2 regions of the Waltera acetigignens genome follow, and region 2 is predicted to be linked to the other one. Evidence: a T-box and tRNA genes for the amino acid it is inferred to sense, from the RefSeq annotation. Region 2 holds a T-box; the other holds one or more tRNA genes.
What was found. A T-box is a leader RNA that pairs with one kind of tRNA and senses whether it is charged. The one in region 2 lies ahead of tyrS (tyrosine--tRNA ligase), so its partner is inferred to be a tRNA-Tyr.
Positions count from the first base shown of each region.

Region 1: it has a tRNA-Tyr gene. The T-box ahead of tyrS (tyrosine--tRNA ligase) is inferred to sense a tRNA for this amino acid. The anticodon was not compared.

Region 1 is NZ_JAOQJO010000017.1:17,352-27,250, reverse strand. It holds gene ftsH (ATP-dependent zinc metalloprotease FtsH) at 1-336, shown strand, start outside; gene OCV96_RS15045 (glycoside hydrolase family 13 protein) at 767-2,869, shown strand; gene OCV96_RS15040 (glycosyltransferase family 39 protein) at 3,057-4,946, shown strand; tRNA gene OCV96_RS15035 (tRNA-Tyr) at 5,156-5,237, shown strand; tRNA gene OCV96_RS15030 (tRNA-Leu) at 5,270-5,353, shown strand; gene OCV96_RS15025 (nucleotidyltransferase family protein) at 5,484-5,813, shown strand; gene OCV96_RS15020 (hypothetical protein) at 5,798-6,394, shown strand; gene OCV96_RS15015 (metallophosphoesterase) at 6,524-6,997, shown strand; gene OCV96_RS15010 (hypothetical protein) at 7,001-7,144, shown strand; gene OCV96_RS15005 (hypothetical protein) at 7,286-7,588, shown strand; gene OCV96_RS15000 (hypothetical protein) at 7,681-8,541, shown strand; gene OCV96_RS14995 (hypothetical protein) at 8,547-8,708, shown strand; gene OCV96_RS14990 (LysR family transcriptional regulator) at 9,094-9,899, shown strand, end outside.
Region 2 is NZ_JAOQJO010000013.1:118,900-128,798, forward strand. It holds gene OCV96_RS12965 (ATP-dependent helicase) at 1-354, opposite strand, end outside; gene gltX (glutamate--tRNA ligase) at 347-1,807, opposite strand; gene OCV96_RS12975 (trimeric intracellular cation channel family protein) at 1,950-2,600, opposite strand; gene OCV96_RS12980 (4Fe-4S dicluster domain-containing protein) at 2,778-4,298, opposite strand; gene tyrS (tyrosine--tRNA ligase) at 4,466-5,689, opposite strand; T-box leader at 5,787-6,060, opposite strand; gene OCV96_RS12990 (NAD(P)H-dependent glycerol-3-phosphate dehydrogenase) at 6,160-7,173, opposite strand; gene plsY (glycerol-3-phosphate 1-O-acyltransferase PlsY) at 7,177-7,863, opposite strand; gene der (ribosome biogenesis GTPase Der) at 7,863-9,203, opposite strand; gene OCV96_RS13005 (DUF512 domain-containing protein) at 9,238-9,899, opposite strand, start outside.

The DNA of each region.
Region 1 (9,899 bases), on a different contig from region 2:
GATATTACCACCGGAGCATCCAGTGATATTAAGAAAGCCACCAAGACAGCCCGCCGTATGGTAACCCGTTACGGAATGTCTGATAATATCGGTGTCATCTGCTATGACGATGACGATGATGAAGTCTTCATCGGTAAGGATCTGGCACATGCCAAGGCGCACAGTGAGGAGATTTCCGGTGAGATCGATAAGGAAGTCAAGCACATCATAGATGACTGCTATACCAAAGCCAAGGATATTATCTTACAGCATGAGGATGTGCTGCATAGCTGTGCACAGCTGCTGTTGGAGAAGGAGAAGATCACCAGAGAAGAATTCGAGGGTCTTTTCGTATAGGAAAAGGTTTTCGCGGGAGTTTCGTGGAATTGGTAGTATTGTACAAACCGATTTTGTGAAAAATATACAAAAATGAATATTCACTTTTGTGATATTTGTGAATTTTGAGAATAGTCAAAAATAGGAGTGCATGCTATTATAATACTCGTAACCCCCCCAATACATTATATAGTTTTTTGCTATACCCCATAAGAAAGAAATACCTTCTCTAAAAAGGGCAGTCCTCCCAAGACTGTCCTTTTTACTGTCTAAAAATCGCTGAATAAAGAGGCGGGCAGTTGTCAGATGTAAGGAAAAAGGGTATAATAAATAGAGCTTTTGAGCTTGGGACATGTCATACTGCCGGAGCGCACAAGACAACAAAGCACTTTGGCAGAAGCAGTGTCATAATATAGATAGTAAGACATTAGTCTCAGAAAGGATAGATACTATGGATCTGGAGCGATTACGTCGAACAGAATATAATCAGCAGTATATTGCTGCCATGAGACCCGTATTTAACAGAAGAGCTCTTTTTACGGATACAAGTGCGGAGTATGTGATCCCGGAAGAGCCGGAACCATATTCCGAGGTGACGATCCGTTTCCGTACCGCAAGGAACAACGTGGACAGGATATTCCTCGTAAGCGGTGGACAGAAGCATCTCATGGTACGAGTGGAGAGCAATAATGATTTTGATTACTATGCTTATGTGATGCGTCTGGATGATCAGAAGGTATCCTACTACTTTGAGGTACAGACCGGCAGGATCACAGGTATCTTCGATATGAGAGGATTGGTGCAGGAGGTCAACGAGTATTATGATTTTATCATCATTCCCGGCTTCCATACTCCCGACTGGGCAAAAGGTGCGGTAATGTACCAGATCTATACCGATCGTTTCTGCAATGGCGATCCTTCCAATGATGTGCTGACCAATGAATATTGCTATATCGGGGAGCCGGTACACCGCGTAGAGGACTGGGGACGTTATCCCGCACAGATGGATGTCCGTGAGTTCTACGGCGGAGACCTGCAGGGTGTGCTGGACAAGATGGACTACCTGCAGGATCTGGGAGTTGAGGTGATTTATTTTAATCCTCTGTTTGTCTCCCCTTCCAACCACAAATACGATATTCAGGATTATGATTATATTGATCCCCATATTGGAAAGATTGTCAGTGATGAAGGGGATCTGCTTCCCGACGGACAGCGGGAGAACCGTTTTGCTTCCCGTTACATCGACCGTGTGACTAACAAGGCGAATCTGGAAGCCAGCAACGAGCTGTTTGCTCAGGTGGTGGCAGAGGCACACCGCAGAGACATGAGAGTCATTCTGGATGGCGTGTTCAATCACTGTGGTTCCTTTAATAAATGGATGGACAGAGAGCGCATCTATGAGAATGCGGAAGGATATGACAAGGGTGCCTATGTCAGTGCTGACAGCCCTTATCGGAATTACTTTGATTTCCACAATCAGGCAGCATGGCCCTATAACAATTCCTATGACGGATGGTGGGGACATGACACACTGCCGAAGCTGAACTACGAGGGATCCCAGGAACTGATGGACTATGTCCTTCATGTAGCGAAAAAATGGGTATCTCCGCCCTACAATGTGGATGGCTGGAGACTGGATGTGGCGGCAGACTTAGGCCACAGCCAGGAGTTCAATCATCATTTCTGGCAGGAATTCCGGAAAGCGGTAAAAGAGGCCAATCCGGAGGCTATTATTCTGGCAGAGCACTACGGCAATACCAGAGACTGGCTGCAGGGCAACGAATGGGATACTGTCATGAACTACGATGCGTTCATGGAGCCCGTGACCTGGTTCCTCACCGGTATGGAGAAGCACAGCGATGACTACAGAGAGGATCTGCTCGGCAATGCAGAGAGCTTCTGGGGAGCCATGCGGCATCATACCTCCAGTTTCTCCATGCCCAGCTGGCAGGTGGCTATGAATGAACTGTCCAACCATGATCATTCCCGTTTTCTGACGAGAACGAATCATAAGGTGGGACGTACCAATACACTGGGACCGCAGGCTGCGGAACAGGGTATCAATAAGGCAGTCTTCCGGGAAGGCGTTGTGATCCAGATGACATGGACGGGTGCTCCTACAATCTATTACGGAGATGAGGCCGGTGTCTGTGGTTTCACAGATCCTGACAACCGCAGAACGTATCCCTGGGGACATGAGGATCAGGTGCTGCTGGCATTTCATAAGGACATTATCCGTCTGCGCCGGGAGAACGAGGAGCTGCGGATCGGCTCCTTGAAAATGTTGGAAAATGACTACAACTTTATTTCTTACGGACGTTTTAACCGCAAGGGACAGTGTGCGATCCTGATCAACAATAATTATCATCCCATCACCAAAGAGATTCATGTGTGGGAGATCGGAACCCCTAAGACAGGTAAGATGAAAGTGATCCTGCAGTCCAGGGATGACGGGTATTGCATGGAAGGTGCGGAGTATGAGATCAGGGCAGGCAAGGTTCTGATCGAGATGCCACAGACCTCGGCAACGATACTGAAATATGTAGAAGAATAAATATATGTAACTATTCAGAACACCATTCGCAAAACCGCCTCTGCGAGGCTTCCTTTTTGCTCATGGTGGTTACTTCGCCCTATAAATAGTATCAAATGCTCTTACGAATGCAAGGATTCGACGCTCATTTGATACTATTTACATGGCTCTGAATAGTTACAAATACAAAAGACAGAGAGGATATTCGATGTTCACCATCATTATTACCCTGCTGTTGCCGCTGGTATCCATTGGGATCTGGCGGCAATCTATTTTAAAAAATAACAAAAAAAGCGGACAGTCTGTCACGATCGGGAAGGGAGAATATGTCCTTCGTTATCTCACCTGCCTGCTCTGTATGTTGGTCATTCCCTGGATCCTGTTGTCGCTGACCGGCAATGACGGCAATACGATCTTGAGAAAGCTGTTGGAATCCAGAGAATATGCAGTGAAAGTTCTATGTCTGGAGATCAGCATGATGCTGGTCTATGCCATTGCGGAATTGTTCGTGGAAGAAGCGAAAGCCGGAAAGCATGAGAAGATCCGGAGCGTCCTGAGTAAGATTACCGATAGCAAGGCGTGGAGCGTATTTCGCAAATACATAGGACCGGTGGCAGTACTGGCATTGACAGTGCTGGTGGTGTGTCTGAATTTCAGCATGATGTCCGACCGCGTACTGTGGGGGGATGAGGCGTTTTCTGCGAATACGGCCCACAAGGATGTGGATGGCATTTTGCAGGTATTGTATTACTGGGACAATCATCCGCCACTGTATTATTACTGGCTGAAATTATTCGGGACCCTGTTCGGATATAAGGTACCGGTATTCCACCTGGCCTCTCTGGTGCCCTTCGTGATCGGGATCGTACTGGCACTGACCGTTGTGCGGAAACATTTCGGAATGCTTGCGGCAACATTTTTTGTGATGATCTCCGGTCTGGGACAGGCGTGTCTGGAGTACAATCTGGAAGTCCGCATGTATGCGCTGGCTTTCCTGTGTGTAATGGGTTGCTTCTATTGTTCCTACAGAGTCATTGCTGACGGCAGCAGGAAGACCTGGGCAGGCATGGTGCTGTGGGCACTGGCAGCAGCGTATTCTCACTATTATGCACTGGTGGCTGTAGGCATTATGATGTTTTTCACCGGAGTGGCCGTATGGATCAAATACCGTGGGAAAACATGGATAAAGGGTGTTCTGGCCATCGTAGCATTTTTCATAGGTTATGCACCCTGGCTATATTTCTTCTATGCCGGCTTGAAAAATGTCAGCAGAGGCTGGTGGATGACAGAGATCCTGGGACTGGACCAGAGTCTGGAGATCGTTATGGGCGGCAGAGGGATGAATGGTATCGTATTCCCGCTGGTGATTCTGTTTCTGGTGGTGACCCTGGCAGTGGATTCTTCTGTATTCTCTGTGGAAAAAGACGGAGTACATATGCAGAAGCCTTCTGTGAGAAACTGGTCTGACAAGACATATGCCATGGCAGTGGGAGCCTGCACAATCCTTGGAACTTTGGCATTTGCTTATTTGTTAAGTGTTGTTATGGCACCGATGCTGGCACAGAGATATCTGTATCCGTTAAGCGCGGTGGCAATCGTCATGCTGGCGGTGGGCAGCAGCCGTGTGCTGGAACTGGCTGCAGAGCTGGAGAAGAAGTCCTGGAAGGGCCTGGAGGCTGTAAGCAGAATTGTGCTGGCGGTATTGCTGGTAGTATTATTCGGCCTGGGAATTCAGAACTATCGGGAATGCTATGACAGCTATGAACAGCAGAAGGTGGAGACCGAAAAGACACTGGATCTGATCGGTACCCCCGATGAGGATGTAAATATGGTCACGAATGGTGTAAAACATCTGGGTTGGACCGTGCTGTATTATTACTATCCGGATAATGAAATCGTGAACGGAGATTACAACCAGGCGGATTCCGACAGGTTCTGGTATTTTACACCGACCGAACTTGGCGCAGATGCCATCGCCGGATTGCAGCAGGATGGATATCAGGTAACCGATTACGGACTGATGCAACTGTCGCAGTATCCTTTCTATTTATATTATATTGAAGCAGTTCAGCCTGCGTCATTCGCAAAGTTGCGTTAGCACGCTTTTTCGTCACTTCGTGACTACTTTTGCTCATAGATTGGCGCTCTGCTCATAGGATGACAGAATTGACGCTTTGTGTGCGAGCACCCAATCGTCGCTTCTGTCATCCTATGGCTGAACTTTTACACTAAAATAATAAAAACATCTTGCAATTTGTGTGAACATATGCTACAATTTCACATTGTTAAGGCACTCTTGCCTGACATGGATGGATTCCCGAGTGGCCAAAGGGGACAGACTGTAAATCTGCTGCAATTTGCTTCGGTGGTTCGAATCCACCTCCATCCATTCGCACATTTATATAAATGTGTGATGCGTCCGCTGGTGTGGCGGAATAGGCAGACGCAAGGGACTTAAAATCCCTCGGGGGCAACTCCGTGCCGGTTCAAGTCCGGCCACCAGCATACTTAATTAGTGAGAGGAACACGGTAGAAATGCCGTGTTTCTCTTATTTTTTATTGTGAATGATAAAAAGAAGGAATATAATTGTATACAAATAACAGTAATATATTCTCAAGACGAAGGGGTGACAGTATGCTGACAAATACAATGAAAGAGGATTTGCCCCAAGGGGTAGTAGATCTTTTTTCGGATAGTATTTTGGCAATCATATTGTACGGATCTGTCGCCAGAAATGATAATACGGATGAGAGTGATATTGATATTGTAATTATCATAAAAAATGAAATGGATGATGCAACAAAGGAACAGTTCATTCATTGGTCAGCGGAATTAGATCTTCGATATGACAGAGTATTTTCTATCATTGATATTCAGGAAGAAAACATGGAGAAATGGCGAAATGTTTTGCCGTTTTATCAGAATATACAGAAGGAGGGGATAATTCTTTGGAAAGCAGAATAACAATTCCTTTTACACTTCATGGAATAGAAGAAAATCTCACCGTAGAATACACGCAAGGTACAGATCCCAGGGAAATTGGCTATGATGCCCTTCAGGGATTTCCGATAGACAAAATATGTTGCATAGGTTATCCGGTAATGCATGGTTACTTTGAACACATGAATGCGACCGGTTATCGGAGATCCTGTGGATTTATTCAATTCGTGGAAAGAATTGAAAATTATGGGGAAAACAGAGAGCTTTCCATAGATGTCAGTGATGAAAATCTGGGAAAAGGGAATCCATATTTTGCGTATGGTTATCCGGCAGAAATATTTGATGCTCCCTGTTGTAATTTGGCTGGGTGTAGACACTTGAAATGGACAGCTTATACCTATCTAGTAGATCTGCCCTCTCGAATGAATGGCAATAAACTGAAATTCCTGGGCGGATACTCATGGGGATATGAAGAGGATGAGAACGGTCCACAGAGATTACTACCGCTAGAGATATTGACGGAAAATGACTGGGAAAAGCATGCAACGGAAAAAGGAATATTAACGATATTCCCAATAAAAGGAGGCTGTACTGCTAAGTTATGAAGAATAGATATAAACAAAAACTGATATTCGTTATTGCAATTTTATGTTTGAGCTTAGTAAGCTGTAAAAGTAAAACAGAGCCAATTAATAATATTGCATCATGGACGCCAGATGATGGTTGGACAATAAATGAAATTGATATTAGGGATCTGTGGCGAATGTGGAATGGGAGACAACAGTATGAATTATTATATCAGTGATCTGCATCTATTTCATGAAGCATCCATAGGATTCGATGGACGCCCGTTCCGGAATCTGGAGGAAATGCACGCAGAGATCGTAAGAAAATGGAACAGCAAAGTAACTAACGGAGATACCGTATACATTCTGGGTGATATGAGCATGCGCGGTAAGAACGAGGATCTGATCGCTCTGGTGGCAATCCTGAAGGGAAAAAAGGTCCTGATCCGGGGCAATCATGATGATGTGTCCGATCTTAGATACCGGCAGTTGTTCCAGGAAGTCTGCGATTATAGGGAGATCCGGGATTCTGTAGGCGGTAAGAGTTATGAACTGGTGCTGTGCCATTACCCTATTTTCAGCTGGAAGCATATGAGCCGCGGCACGATTCTACTCTACGGGCATACCCACAACAGCCCGTAAGATATGTATTTTCAGAAATGTCTGGAAGGAATGAAAGACAACGAATGCCGACATACCGGTGACAGTCACGTACAGGCATATAATGTGGGCTGTATGAAGCCGTGGATGGACTATGAACCGAGAAGTCTGCAGGAAATTATAAAATAAAAAGCTTTGAAAGAAAAATCGAGCAGGGGAACCGGCTCGATTTTTTGCAACCCTAGATTTGATGAAAGATCTGAAAAAAATATGTGCTATGATGGCAGTGCAACATGAATCACAGACCATTAGGAAAGGATGAAGAAACAGATGCAGTTACGTGAAATGATAGACAAGTATCCGCAACAGTATATCGCGGTGGCCTATACGAAAAAAGGTATCGACAACCTGATCGAGACAGCAACGGTTTTAAAAGTGTACCCGACCTTGCTGGATGCCTATGATAATCTGTCGGAGATCAAAGCATACAAAAAGAGATACTCCGATTTTGACATTGTATACGGAGACTATGAAGACTATGTATCCACAAGGCGCAAAGTTGTGATGACAAAGACGGATGAAAGACTTACCCAGGAGGAAATCGACAAATTGCTGGCAATGATAGATCACTAAAGGAATACCGATGATCTGCAGGCGGAGATTGCCACAGAAAAATCTGCAATATGCATTTTTATGCGCGATTATGTCAGAGGCGAAAAGGGAAAATGACAATATTTGATTATCTGAAAAAGAATTGTGAAGTGGCGATATATACGGATGAATACGGGAATACCTATATGGAGACGAAGGAATGGGAGTATGAAAAAATTATTTCCGGAGCCATAGAAATCAGCAATAAAGCAGACGATGCTATTGTCTGGCTGATACCGAAAGAAGTTTATGAAAAGCATTCGGAAATTGAGATCGCTATTGCCGGGGATGAGTCAGTCGATCCCGTTCGAAATGTCCGCAGGCCCTATTACCGGATGAGAGGAGTACCCGTAACGGCAGAGCAGGCATTTGATATTATCCGAAGGACGGACAGATTTTTAAATTTTTACGTGAGTGCTGTTCGCAGCCATGAAGATTATATCGGATGTATGAATTTTGAGAACTGTCTCATTCAGAAGAATCATTATCCCACGGGATATGGCTGGATTCGTGCGGATGGAACGATTGGGGCGAATGCGACTACGCAAAAATACCCCACGGTCAGGGAATTTATCGAAGAATGGTATAAACTGCTCTATGCATTTCCTTATCTGAATCTGATCATTGCGGTTACGGGGTGGAACGAAGGACCCTGGGGTGACGAAACGGTATCGGAGGAGGAATTTTGCAAAGAGGTTGCCGTTGGGATATATGTCCATGACAGGAAAATAGAGATCCTGAATCCGCCAAATACCATAGCAAAGTATAAGGAATATAATAAACGCTACGGAACACCGCCTGAGAAATTCGAGCGGGAGTATTACGAGAAGCATAAGTACGAGAGGTATAAGACCGAACAGGCGAATCCGGCGTATTTGAGAAAGTGCATCGAAGCCTATGGGCTGGATGCGGATAAAATCTTGAAAAGGGGATAAGAAAAATGAATAATCCATTTATTGATGTATTTTGTCCACATTGTGGAGAATTTGTGAACCCAATCTATGAAGGGGACTGCCCTAATTGCGGAGAATATATAGGATCTGACGACAATGAGGAATGGGATGACGGGAGTGATGGAGACGGATATTATTTTCATACCTGAACAAAAAACAGCAGATCCCGCCAGATGATCTGCTGCTTTTTCTGTGTATATGAGCGTGAAAAACACACTTCTATCAGAATTTTTCAGCGAAGCTCTTGTAATACTCGTCAAAAAACTCGTTAACCTTTTCCATGATCTTCTTCATAATATTCACCCTTAACCTTTCCAAGACAAATGAACTGTTGACTTTGTTGTTACGCTTAAGGGGTCAGGCCTGACTTCCTTTTGATGATTATAATTTACCATATTGCGCTTATAATGTGAAATACATATAATAGAAGTATAATAATACCTAAAAGGTATAATAAAAGAAAATACAACATGTTACAAAATAGAAAGATTAAGCTGGTTTTTGGAAAAAGCATGGAAGGAGGATGCTGGAAAGATGGAATTGCGGCATATCCGATATTTCAAGGCAGTGGCGGAGGAGAAAAGCTTCACGAAAGCCGCGGAGCAGCTGGCGATCGCGCAGCCGCCCCTGAGCCGTCAGATTCAGGATCTGGAAGCGGAACTGGGTACGACATTGTTCCTTCGGACGCCCCATAAAGTATCCCTGACAGAAGAGGGAGAGCTTTTTCTGCAATATGCCAATCAGATCCTGGATCTGGTAAATCGCTCCGAAGAGGATGTCAGAGAGCGGAAGGAAGGCTTGCAGGGGACGTTGTACATTGCTTCGGTAGAGGGCTGTGGCCCTCGCCTTTTTGCGGAATGGATCGCTGGATTTCAGCAGAGACATCCTCATGTACAGTACAATCTGTGGAACGGCAACACAGATGATGTGAATAACCGCGTAACGAAGGGATTGTGTGAGATTGCCATGATCACGGCCCCTTATAACACAGAGGAATTCCACGTGCTGCCGGTGTATGAAGAACCCTGGGTGGCAGTGATCCCCAAGGGACATGCATTGTATTCCTGGGAAAATGATCCGGTGAAGCCCTCGGAGTTGTTGCCCTATGATCTGTTGATTCCCTCCAGAGAATCCAGAAAAGGTGAAATCGATAAATGGTTCGATGGCACAGGGCATGCTCCGGTGATCCGGGGAAGGATCGCACATATGATGAATGCCTACGAACTGAGCCTCCACGGCGTCGGCATCTCGATCTATCCGGCATCGATTTCCTCCCTGATCCGAGACAAGGACGTCTGCGTGCGGCCGGTGGAGCATCCGAATGCCCATGCGGATTATGC
Region 2 (9,899 bases):
GGGAAGGATAAGATCTCTTTTTTGTCTGTCGTTTAAAATATTGCCTGATGAAATTCTGCCCGACTGGAGCAGGATTTGATAGAAAACAGAATGAAATGTTCCAAAATTGACGGTATGCACTTCCTGTGGAGATATCTGCGCAAAGCGCTGCCTCATGGATAGAGCCGCTTCTCTGGTAAAGGTGATCACCAGAAGCTTCTCCGGGGTGATCCGGCGTTCCCGGATCAGATACAGGATCCTCTGGGTGATGGTAAATGTCTTGCCGGAGCCGGGGCCCGCCAGTAATAACAGCGGTCCCTCTCCGAACGTGACAGCCTCCCGCTGGGAGGCATTTAAGCATGTCAGATCAGACATTTGCCTGTAATAACTCGATTCCTTTGCGGATTCTTGCCAGAGATTCCTCTTTGCCCAGGACTTCCATAATCTCCGTAGCACCGGCAGGTGTCATCTGCTTGCCGGATACGGCGGTACGGATCGGCCACATCACATAGCCGTTCTTACAGCCTTTTTCCTCCACATATTTTACAAGAGTCTGATACAGCCCGTCATTGCTGTAATCCTCCTGTGCCTCCAGGATCGGAAGCAGATCTTTCAATACCTCCAGAGAAGTCTCTGCGGTAGTCTTCATCTTCTTGTGTGTATACATCGCCACGTCATATTCCGGAAGCTCCTCAAAGAAATCTACCAGTCCGGCAATATCCGGGAATACTTCGATTCGGGTCTTTACCATGGCTGCGATCTTCTTCAGATCCAGAGGCTTGCTAATCGCTGCCTTCAGGTAAGGCTCTGCCATCTCATAGAACTTGTCGAAATCCATAGCCTTCAGATATTCACCATTCATCCAACGCAATTTCACGATATCGAAGACTGCCGGGGACTTGCTGATGCGATGGTAATCGAACTCCTTGATCAATTCATCCAGAGAGAAAATCTCGCGGTTATCCTCCGGGCTCCATCCAAGCAGTGCCACATAGTTCACGATGGCTTCGGTAATGAATCCCTGATCGATCAGATCCTCGAAGGAAGCATGTCCGCTTCTCTTGGACAGCTTCTTGTGGTTCTCATCGGTGATCAGCGGCAGATGGATATATACCGGTACCTGCCATCCGAAAGCTTCGTACAGGCGTACATATTTTGGGGAGGAGGACAGATATTCGTTGCCTCGTACCACATGGGTGATATTCATGGTATGGTCATCTACCACGTTTGCAAAGTTATAGGTAGGGTAACCGTCGGATTTGATCAGGATCATATCATCCAGCTGGGAGTTATCTACTGTAATGTCTCCGTATAACTCGTCATGGAAAGTCGTGGTGCCTTCCTTGGGGTTGTTCTGGCGAATGACAAAAGGCTTGCCTGCGGCAAGATTTGCCTCAATCTCTTCTTTGGACAGGGACAGGCAGTGCTTGTCATATACGGTGATCTCCTTACCATCCACAACTTCAGTCTTCAGGGAAGCCAGTCTCTCCTTGTCACAGAAACAGTAATAAGCTTCTCCCTTATCGATCAGTTCCTTGGCATATTTCATATAAATACCGGTTTTCATACGTTCACTCTGCACGTAAGGACCATAACCGCCGTCCTTATCCGGGCCTTCGTCATGTACCAGTCCGGTCTTCTCCAGGGTACGATAGATGATCTCGGTAGCACCTTCCACATAACGTTCCTGATCTGTATCCTCGATGCGGAGCATAAAATCTCCGCCGGCATGCTTTGCAATCAAAAATTCATATAATGCGGACCGCAGATTACCTACATGCATTTTACCGGTAGGGCTGGGTGCGTATCTTGTTCTGATCTTTGTCATTTTCTCCTCATTTCCGCAGGCGATCCGTATCCGTTCTGTACCTTCCGGCCTACGCTTCCCTGCTTATATATTCCTGTTCGCCCTCTCTCAGAAGGCAGAACTACTTCCTTATTCTACCGCCTTTTTTCAAAAACTGCAACAGTTAAGACAAGGTTTTCGGATGGGGCAGATTCCACCGAAAGTGTGCCGCCAGAAACCGGATCGCCATGACCACAAAGGCAGCGATAAATACCGCGGGAAGTCTGCCGATACTGCGGTACAGCCAGACGCAGCAGATACCGCCTACCAGAGAGGCACAGGCATAAATATGCTTTACGAAAATATACGGTTCCTCTCCCGCCATCATGTCACGCATCAGACCGCCGCCCACGCCGGTGAGCATGCCGATAAATACCAGCAAAAAGGTATTGTCCGGATAGCCGTTGTCGATGCCAGACATCACACCCAGGGAAGTAAAAATTCCCAGTCCTACAGAGTCCATGCCTAACATCGCTTTGTCATAAAAGGTTCCCAGTCTGCCGCTCAAAAGATCCTGTTTGATATAAAGCAGTATAAAAATAGCCAGTGCTGTAGCCACCGAGACACCGACATATACCGGTTTCTCCAGTGCCGAAGGTAATTTCCCAAGGATCACGTCTCTGGTCATACCACCACCTACAGCCGTCACCACGCCCAGCACACAGATGCCGAAAATATCCATCCGTTTCCGGATCCCCACCATGGCACCTGATGCTGCAAAAGCGATGGTTCCTAAGATTTCCATGAAAAATATAATACTGTCCTGAATGTTCATAAAATAGTTTCTCCTAAAAGTTCTCCACGCTATTTTATAGTATCTTTCCCGAAATAACAATATGCCATTTGTAACTATTCTGAATAGTTTCTCTAATTTTATCTCTATGCGCGCAACAAAACCGCCACGGTAATGTGACGGTTTCGTTTTCGGGATATATCTGTTCTGTTGCAGTGTTTATTCTTTTTCCAGTTCCACCATTTCCTGATCCACACTTTCATCAGGCACTTTCTTCTCAGCTTCGTTCTTGAACTTGTCCACGGCTCTGGCTGCTACGGGGATGGCGATGTTGGTGCCTGCTCCGGCAATACAGCCTCCGGGGCAGGCCATACCCTCGATCAGGCAGCCGTTCATCTTACCTGCTTTGGCAAGGAGCAGGGCCTTCTTACATTCCGCCAGACTCTCCGCATGTTGGATATTCACAGGTGTACCGGGATAATATTTCTCGATGCAGTCCTTGATAGCATTGGCAACACCGCCTGCCACACCATAACCTCTTCCGGCAGAGGTGGCATCCTTCATCTCGTCCATAGCTTTAATCTCATCCAACAGAATTCCCTTGGCTTCGAACATACCGGTCAGTTCCTCAAAAGTGATAACAAAGTCTACATCGGAACGAACGGTACGTCTGCTGGCTTCCAGCTTCTTGGAAGCGCAGGGGCCAATGAATACTACGGACGCATCCGGATGTTCCTGTTTGATCAGACGGGCTGTTGCAACCATAGGTGTCAATTCATTACTTATCTTATCAATGGTCTCAGGAAACAGATTCTTCGCCATCACAGACCAGGAAGGACAACAGGATGTCAGGGCAAACTGCTGCTTACCGGTAGCAACCTCCTTCACGTAGTGTTCCGCTTCCGCCATACATCCCATGTCAGCGCCCAACGCTGTCTCATAGACATCCGCAAACCCCAATTCCTTCAACGCTGTCTTGAACATCTCAGGTGTCACCTTCGGACCGAACTGTCCGGCAAATGCAGGTGCTACCTGGGCTATGATCTTCCGTCCGGACTGCATGGCACGGATCAACTGGAAGATCTGAGACTTGTCAGCAATCGCTCCAAAGGGACAGCTTACCATACACTGACCACAGGATACACATTTTTCATTGTCGATCACGGCTCTTCCCACATGGTCAGATGTAATAGCTCCAATACCGCAGGCAGCCTTACAGGGACGCTCTTTATGGCAAATAGCATCATAAGGGCAGATCTCACGACATTTTCCGCACTTGATACATTTTTCCTGATCAATGACAGATTTCCCATTCTTCATGGAAATCGCACCCTTGGGGCAGACACTCTGGCAGGGATGTGCCAGGCACCCCATGCAGGAGCTGGTCACCTCATAACGGTTCTCCGGGCAGGCATTACAAGCCGACGGAATGACCTGCATCAGAGGGGGCTCATAATATTTTTCATCAATATTACTCTCTTCCAGTCCCTGTGTCAGATGTCCGGGATGCTCACGGTTCTCCGGGCGTAAACTCATCCCCATGGCCAGACGGATGCGCTCACGGATGATCGCTCTGTCACGATAAACGCTCTCCCAGAACTCCGACTCTTCATAGTCTACGATCTTATAAGGCAGCGCCTCCATATCATCCTTCAGATTTGTGGAATTGTAAGCCAGATTAGCCACTTCCTTAAATACCCTTCTTCTCCGCTGTCTTACCGGAGTATCGATCCCTCTCATGCTGCTCATATCATAATTACCGCCTTTTGATATTTTTTTAACACACTAACCATATTAAACCATATCATATCCATAAATGCAAGAAAAATATCAATAAAAATGGGATCTCACACCGTTTTTACGTGAAAGATCCCATCCTTAGAATTTTCTGTTATTCTTATCTTTTATTACTTCATAACGACTCTCTTGAAGTTCTTCTTACCTCTGCGGACTACCAGGCCCTCTCCATCAAACTGCTCGGGAGCGTAAGTAGTCTTTACATCGGTAACTTTCTCATCTGCTACGACAACACCGCCCTGTTCTACAGCACGTCTTGCTTCACTGCGGGATGCAGACAAACCGGATTTTACCAGAACACCGAGAATATCGATCTTACCATCCACAAAATCAGCCTCTGTCAGCTCGCTGGTAGGCATCTCTGCAGCATTGCCACCGGTAAACAGTGCTCTTGCACTCTCCTGTGCCTTTTTTGCTTCTTCTTCGCCATGTACGAGATTGGTCAGTTCGTATGCCAGAATCTCCTTCGCCTGATTCAGCTGGCTGCCTTCCCATTTGTCCATCTCATCGATCTGCTCTAAGGGCAGGAAGGTCAGCATTCGCAGGCACTTCAGAACATCGGCATCTGCTACGTTTCTCCAGTACTGGTAGAACTCGAAGGGAGTGGTCTTGTTGGGATCCAGCCATACGGCACCCTTCTGGGTCTTACCCATCTTCTTACCCTCGGAATTTAACAGCAGGGTGATGGTCATGGCATAAGCATCCTTACCCAGCTTTCTGCGGATCAGCTCGGTGCCTCCTAACATGTTGCTCCACTGATCATCACCACCGAACTGCATGTTGCAGCCGTATTTCTGGTATAAGGTCAGGAAGTCAAAGCTCTGCATGATCATGTAGTTGAACTCTAAAAAGCTTAAGCCCTTCTCCATTCTCTGCTTGTAGCACTCTGCGGTCAGCATACGGTTAACACTGAAGTGTGCTCCCACATCTCTTAACAGTTCCACATAGTTCAGATTCAGCAGCCAGTCCGCATTATTGACCATCAGTGCCTTACCGTCGCCAAAATCAATAAAACGGCTCATCTGCTTCTTGAAGCAGTCTACGTTATGCTGGATCGTCTCCTTGGTCATCATGGTACGCATGTCACTTCTGCCGGAAGGATCACCAATCATTGCAGTACCACCGCCGATCAGAGCAATCGGCTTGTTGCCTGCCATCTGCATTCTCTTCATCAGGCACAGTGCCATGAAATGTCCCACATGAAGGCTGTCTGCGGTAGGATCAAAGCCGATGTAGAAGGTAGCCTTTCCGTTATTGATCAGTTCCTTGATCTCCTCTTCATCTGTCAGCTGTGCCAGCAGTCCTCTTGCTTTTAATTCGTCAAATACTGTCATTTTCTCTTCTCCTTTTTGGGTTCTTTTTACTCTGTATACCTTTTTTACATTTTGGGGGAATCGGCTCCAAAGGCACTAAAAAAGCCCGCCCCTTTTTCAAAAGGACGAGCTTAATCACTCGTGTTACCACCTAATGTTCCCGCCAGACTCACATCTGACAGCTCAGTAAGTATCTATCAATACTTCGGCCGATATCGGTGCCTGCCGTCCTGATCTACTTGTTCGGGATCCTCTGATAAAATCTACTGATCCTTCTCTTTCCACCGGCTGCTCCGGGATGTATTCCTGCTCTGCTTCTGTGCGCCTCTCACCGACCGGCTGCTCTCTGTCAGAAGTGGAGGAACAGTACTTCTTCCCTTCATCGCATTCTTCTTATCCTATGTTTGCGCTAAACATGACCTTATTATAGCCAGTCTGCGTTTTTCTGTCAACACTTAAAATTTTGCTGCTGGCAGGAGCCGCCTCCGGGTCTATTCTTCCGGCCAGGGCAGATGGGATACTTCCAGCTTCTTATCACGAAGCATCAGTTCCTTCACCGCCTGATCCGCAGACTTGCCGTCAAACAGCACTTCGTTCACCTGTTCAATGATAGGCAGCTGCACATCGTATTTTTTCGAAAGCTCCATGGCAGCCTTGGCGGAATACACGCCCTCTACCACCATCTGTACTTCCTTCATGGCTTCCTCGTAGGTCTTTCCCTGTCCGATGAGGATACCGGCACGACGGTTACGGGAATGCATGCTGGCGCAGGTCACGATCAGATCTCCGATACCGGTCAGACCGCAGAAGGTCTCAAAATTACCACCCATGGCAGTACCAAGTCTTGCGATTTCGGTAATGCCTCTGGTGATCAGCGCAGCCTTCGTATTATCTCCGTAGCCCAGTCCGTCTGCGATACCGGCAGCCAGTGCCACTACATTTTTCAGTGCACCGCCCAGCTCAATTCCCAGTACATCGGGGCTGGTATAGACACGGAACACTTCGTTCATGAACAGATTCTGCACATATTCCGCGCAGCTTTTGCTCTTAGAACCCGCTACGATCGTTGTAGGAATCCCGCGGCTGACTTCCTCCGCGTGGGTCGGTCCGGACAGTACCGCTACCTGTGCCTGCGGAATCTCATCTTCGATGATCTGCGCCTGGGTCATCAGGGTATGCTCCTCGATTCCCTTGGAGACACTGACAATTTTCTGTCCCTGTGCCACCAGCGGGCTGATGCGGTGTGCTGTGCTTCTGGTATAAGAGCTTGCCACTGCCATGACCAACAGGTCCTTGCCCTCGATGGCCTGTTTATCATCCGTCGTAAAGATCATATCCTCCGGAAGCTTTACTCCCGGCAGCATCTTATGCTCGTGATTCTCCTGAAGCATCTGAATCTCTGCGGGAACCGCAGACCATACCGTCACCTCATGTCCGTTTTTATGTAATACCACTGACAGGCCGATGCCCCAGCTTCCGCCACCCAATATACATACTTTTGCCATAGCTTATTTGTCCTCCCCTGAGATTTCTGTCTGCGCTTCGGCTGATTTCTTATTCTTGAACAGATAAGTCTTCCTCTCGTTCCCGTGGATCAGACGCACGATATTCTGTCTGTGTTTCCAGTATGCCATGACTGTTAAAAATGCGGTGATGGCGTACATTTCATATAGCTGTGACTGCGGCATGGTGCCGAACAGCCCCGTCTGTCCGCAGACCACCATCTGGATCATAAATCCTGCATATACCAATAATGATCCCAGAGACACATAATGGGTGGTCAGGAAGGTTCCGAAGAACAATACCACGCCCATCACGATAAAATAAGGATGGAACGACAGGATCAGTCCTGCTGTGGCAGCGATTCCTTTTCCTCCCTTGAATCCCATGTAAAACGGGAAGTTATGTCCGATGATGGCTCCTGCACCGGTGTACAGGCACAGCAGATAAATATTCTCCGGATGTCCGGTAGTGAACAATGCCTTGGTGATGCATACGGCAACGATACACTTTAAGCAGTCTCCCGCCAGTACGATCAGTCCTGCCTTGGTTCCCAGCACTCTCAGAGCATTGGTGGTACCGGCATTGCCACTTCCGTACTTACGGATATCGATTCCCTTTGCCTTTCCGTAAAAGTATGCGGTCTGAAACAGGCCGAACACATAACCGATGAGTAAACAGATAACACGTTCCATTATTGATCTTTTTCCTTTCGTTCTCTGATGATAAACCGGAGGGGCGTCCCCTTGAAACCAAAGGTCTCCCGGATCTGATTCTCAATATATCTGGTATAGGAGAAATGCATCAGCTCCTTATCATTTACGAAAATAACAAAGGTAGGGGGTTTTACCGCCACCTGAGTAATGTAGTACAGACGAAGTCTCTTACCCTTGTCGGAAGGTGGCTGCTGCATGGCCACGGCCTCTGCCATGATCTCATTCAGCACACCGGTAGCCACACGCATGGCGTGATTCTCACTGACGATATCGATAGTCTCGAACAGCTTGGGCAGTCTCTGTCCTGTTTTCGCAGAGACGAACAGAAGCTCTGCATAGGGCATGAAGGATAAGGTATTACGCACCTTTTCGGTAAATTTATAAATGGTCTTGTCATCCTTTTCGATAGCATCCCATTTGTTCACCACGATGATCGTAGCCTTTCCTCTCTCATGGGCGATTCCGGCGATCTTCGCATCCTGCTCCGTAACACCTTCCTCTGCATCGATCATCAGTACCACCACCTCGGCACGCTCTACGGCACTGACGGTACGGACGATCATATAACGCTCCAGTTCTTCCTTGATCTTGTTCTTCCGGCGAAGACCGGCAGTATCAATGAAGACATATTCTTTGCCGTTATAAGTGATCTCGGTATCCACCGCATCTCTGGTGGTACCCGCGATATCAGAAACGATCAGACGGTTCTCACCCAGCAGTTTGTTGATCAGGGAAGACTTGCCGACATTGGGCTTTCCGACGATGGCCACACGGGTGCGGTCATCCTCTTCTTCCTCTGCCTGTTCCTTATCAAAATATTCCGTTACGGCCTCCAGCATGTCACCGATTCCCAGACGATTCACCGCAGAGATCGGATGGGGATCGCCAATACCCAGATTGTAGAATTCGTAGACATCCGCCATATACTTCTGGAAGCTGTCCACCTTATTGACCACCAGTACCACGGGCTTGTGGGAACGGCGCAGCATGTCTGCCACCTTGGAATCCGCATCCACCAGTCCCTGCTTTACATCCACCAGGAAAATGATCACGTCTGCAGTCTCCATAGCGATCTCTGCCTGTTCCCGCATCTGGGACAGGATCACGTCCTTGCTGTCCGGCTCGATACCTCCGGTGTCGATCAGGGTAAATGTCATATCCAGCCAGTGGATATCCGCATAGATACGGTCTCTGGTAATACCGGGTGTATCTTTCACAATAGATATATTTTCGCCAGCCAGTGCATTGAACAGGGTGGACTTACCGACATTCGGGCGTCCCACCACCGCAACGATGGGCTTGGTTTTTCTCTTTGCCATAATTTCCTCCGTTTCTTATTTACCATCTTAAAATCTATTCAGATGCATCTTCTCCAAGCAGGGCATCCACAAGATCATATCCGCTTGATTTTACAATATTCACGGGCACTTGTAAAGCCCCCTCCACGTCTGCCAGCGTATAATCATCCAGGAACAGATCCGCTCCGCTTCTGAGTACATTCCGGGGAAGATACAATGCTTCTCCCAGATTTTTGTCCTTTAACTGCTTTACGATATCCTGTCCCGTCAGAAGTCCGGACACCGTGATCAGCTCTCCGAAAAATTCATTGATGACCTCATAGACATGTATCTGCAGGCCGGGGTATTCCGACATCATTTCTTCCGACATCTTCTTTAAATAAGGAAACGCCAGTCTTCCCGTAGCCAGAGAGATCTCTCTGGTGCCTTCCCAGGATGGCTTTTTTCCCGCTTCCTTTTCTGCGGTACGCCTCTTCAGTCCGTCGTGGAATTCATCCAATAGCAGGCGGATCATTCCAACACCGTTCTCCAACTGCAGATATCCGTCGTAACGTTCCTCTTCCGGCACCTCTCTGCCCGCCAGAATGTACCATTCATCACTGGCCTGGATAAAGTGTGTCCCATATTTTTCCATGCAGATCTTCTGGTATTTCTCGATCAGATCAATGATCTCACCAGCATCCTGCGCATTAAACGGCTCTAACGGATATAATCCCT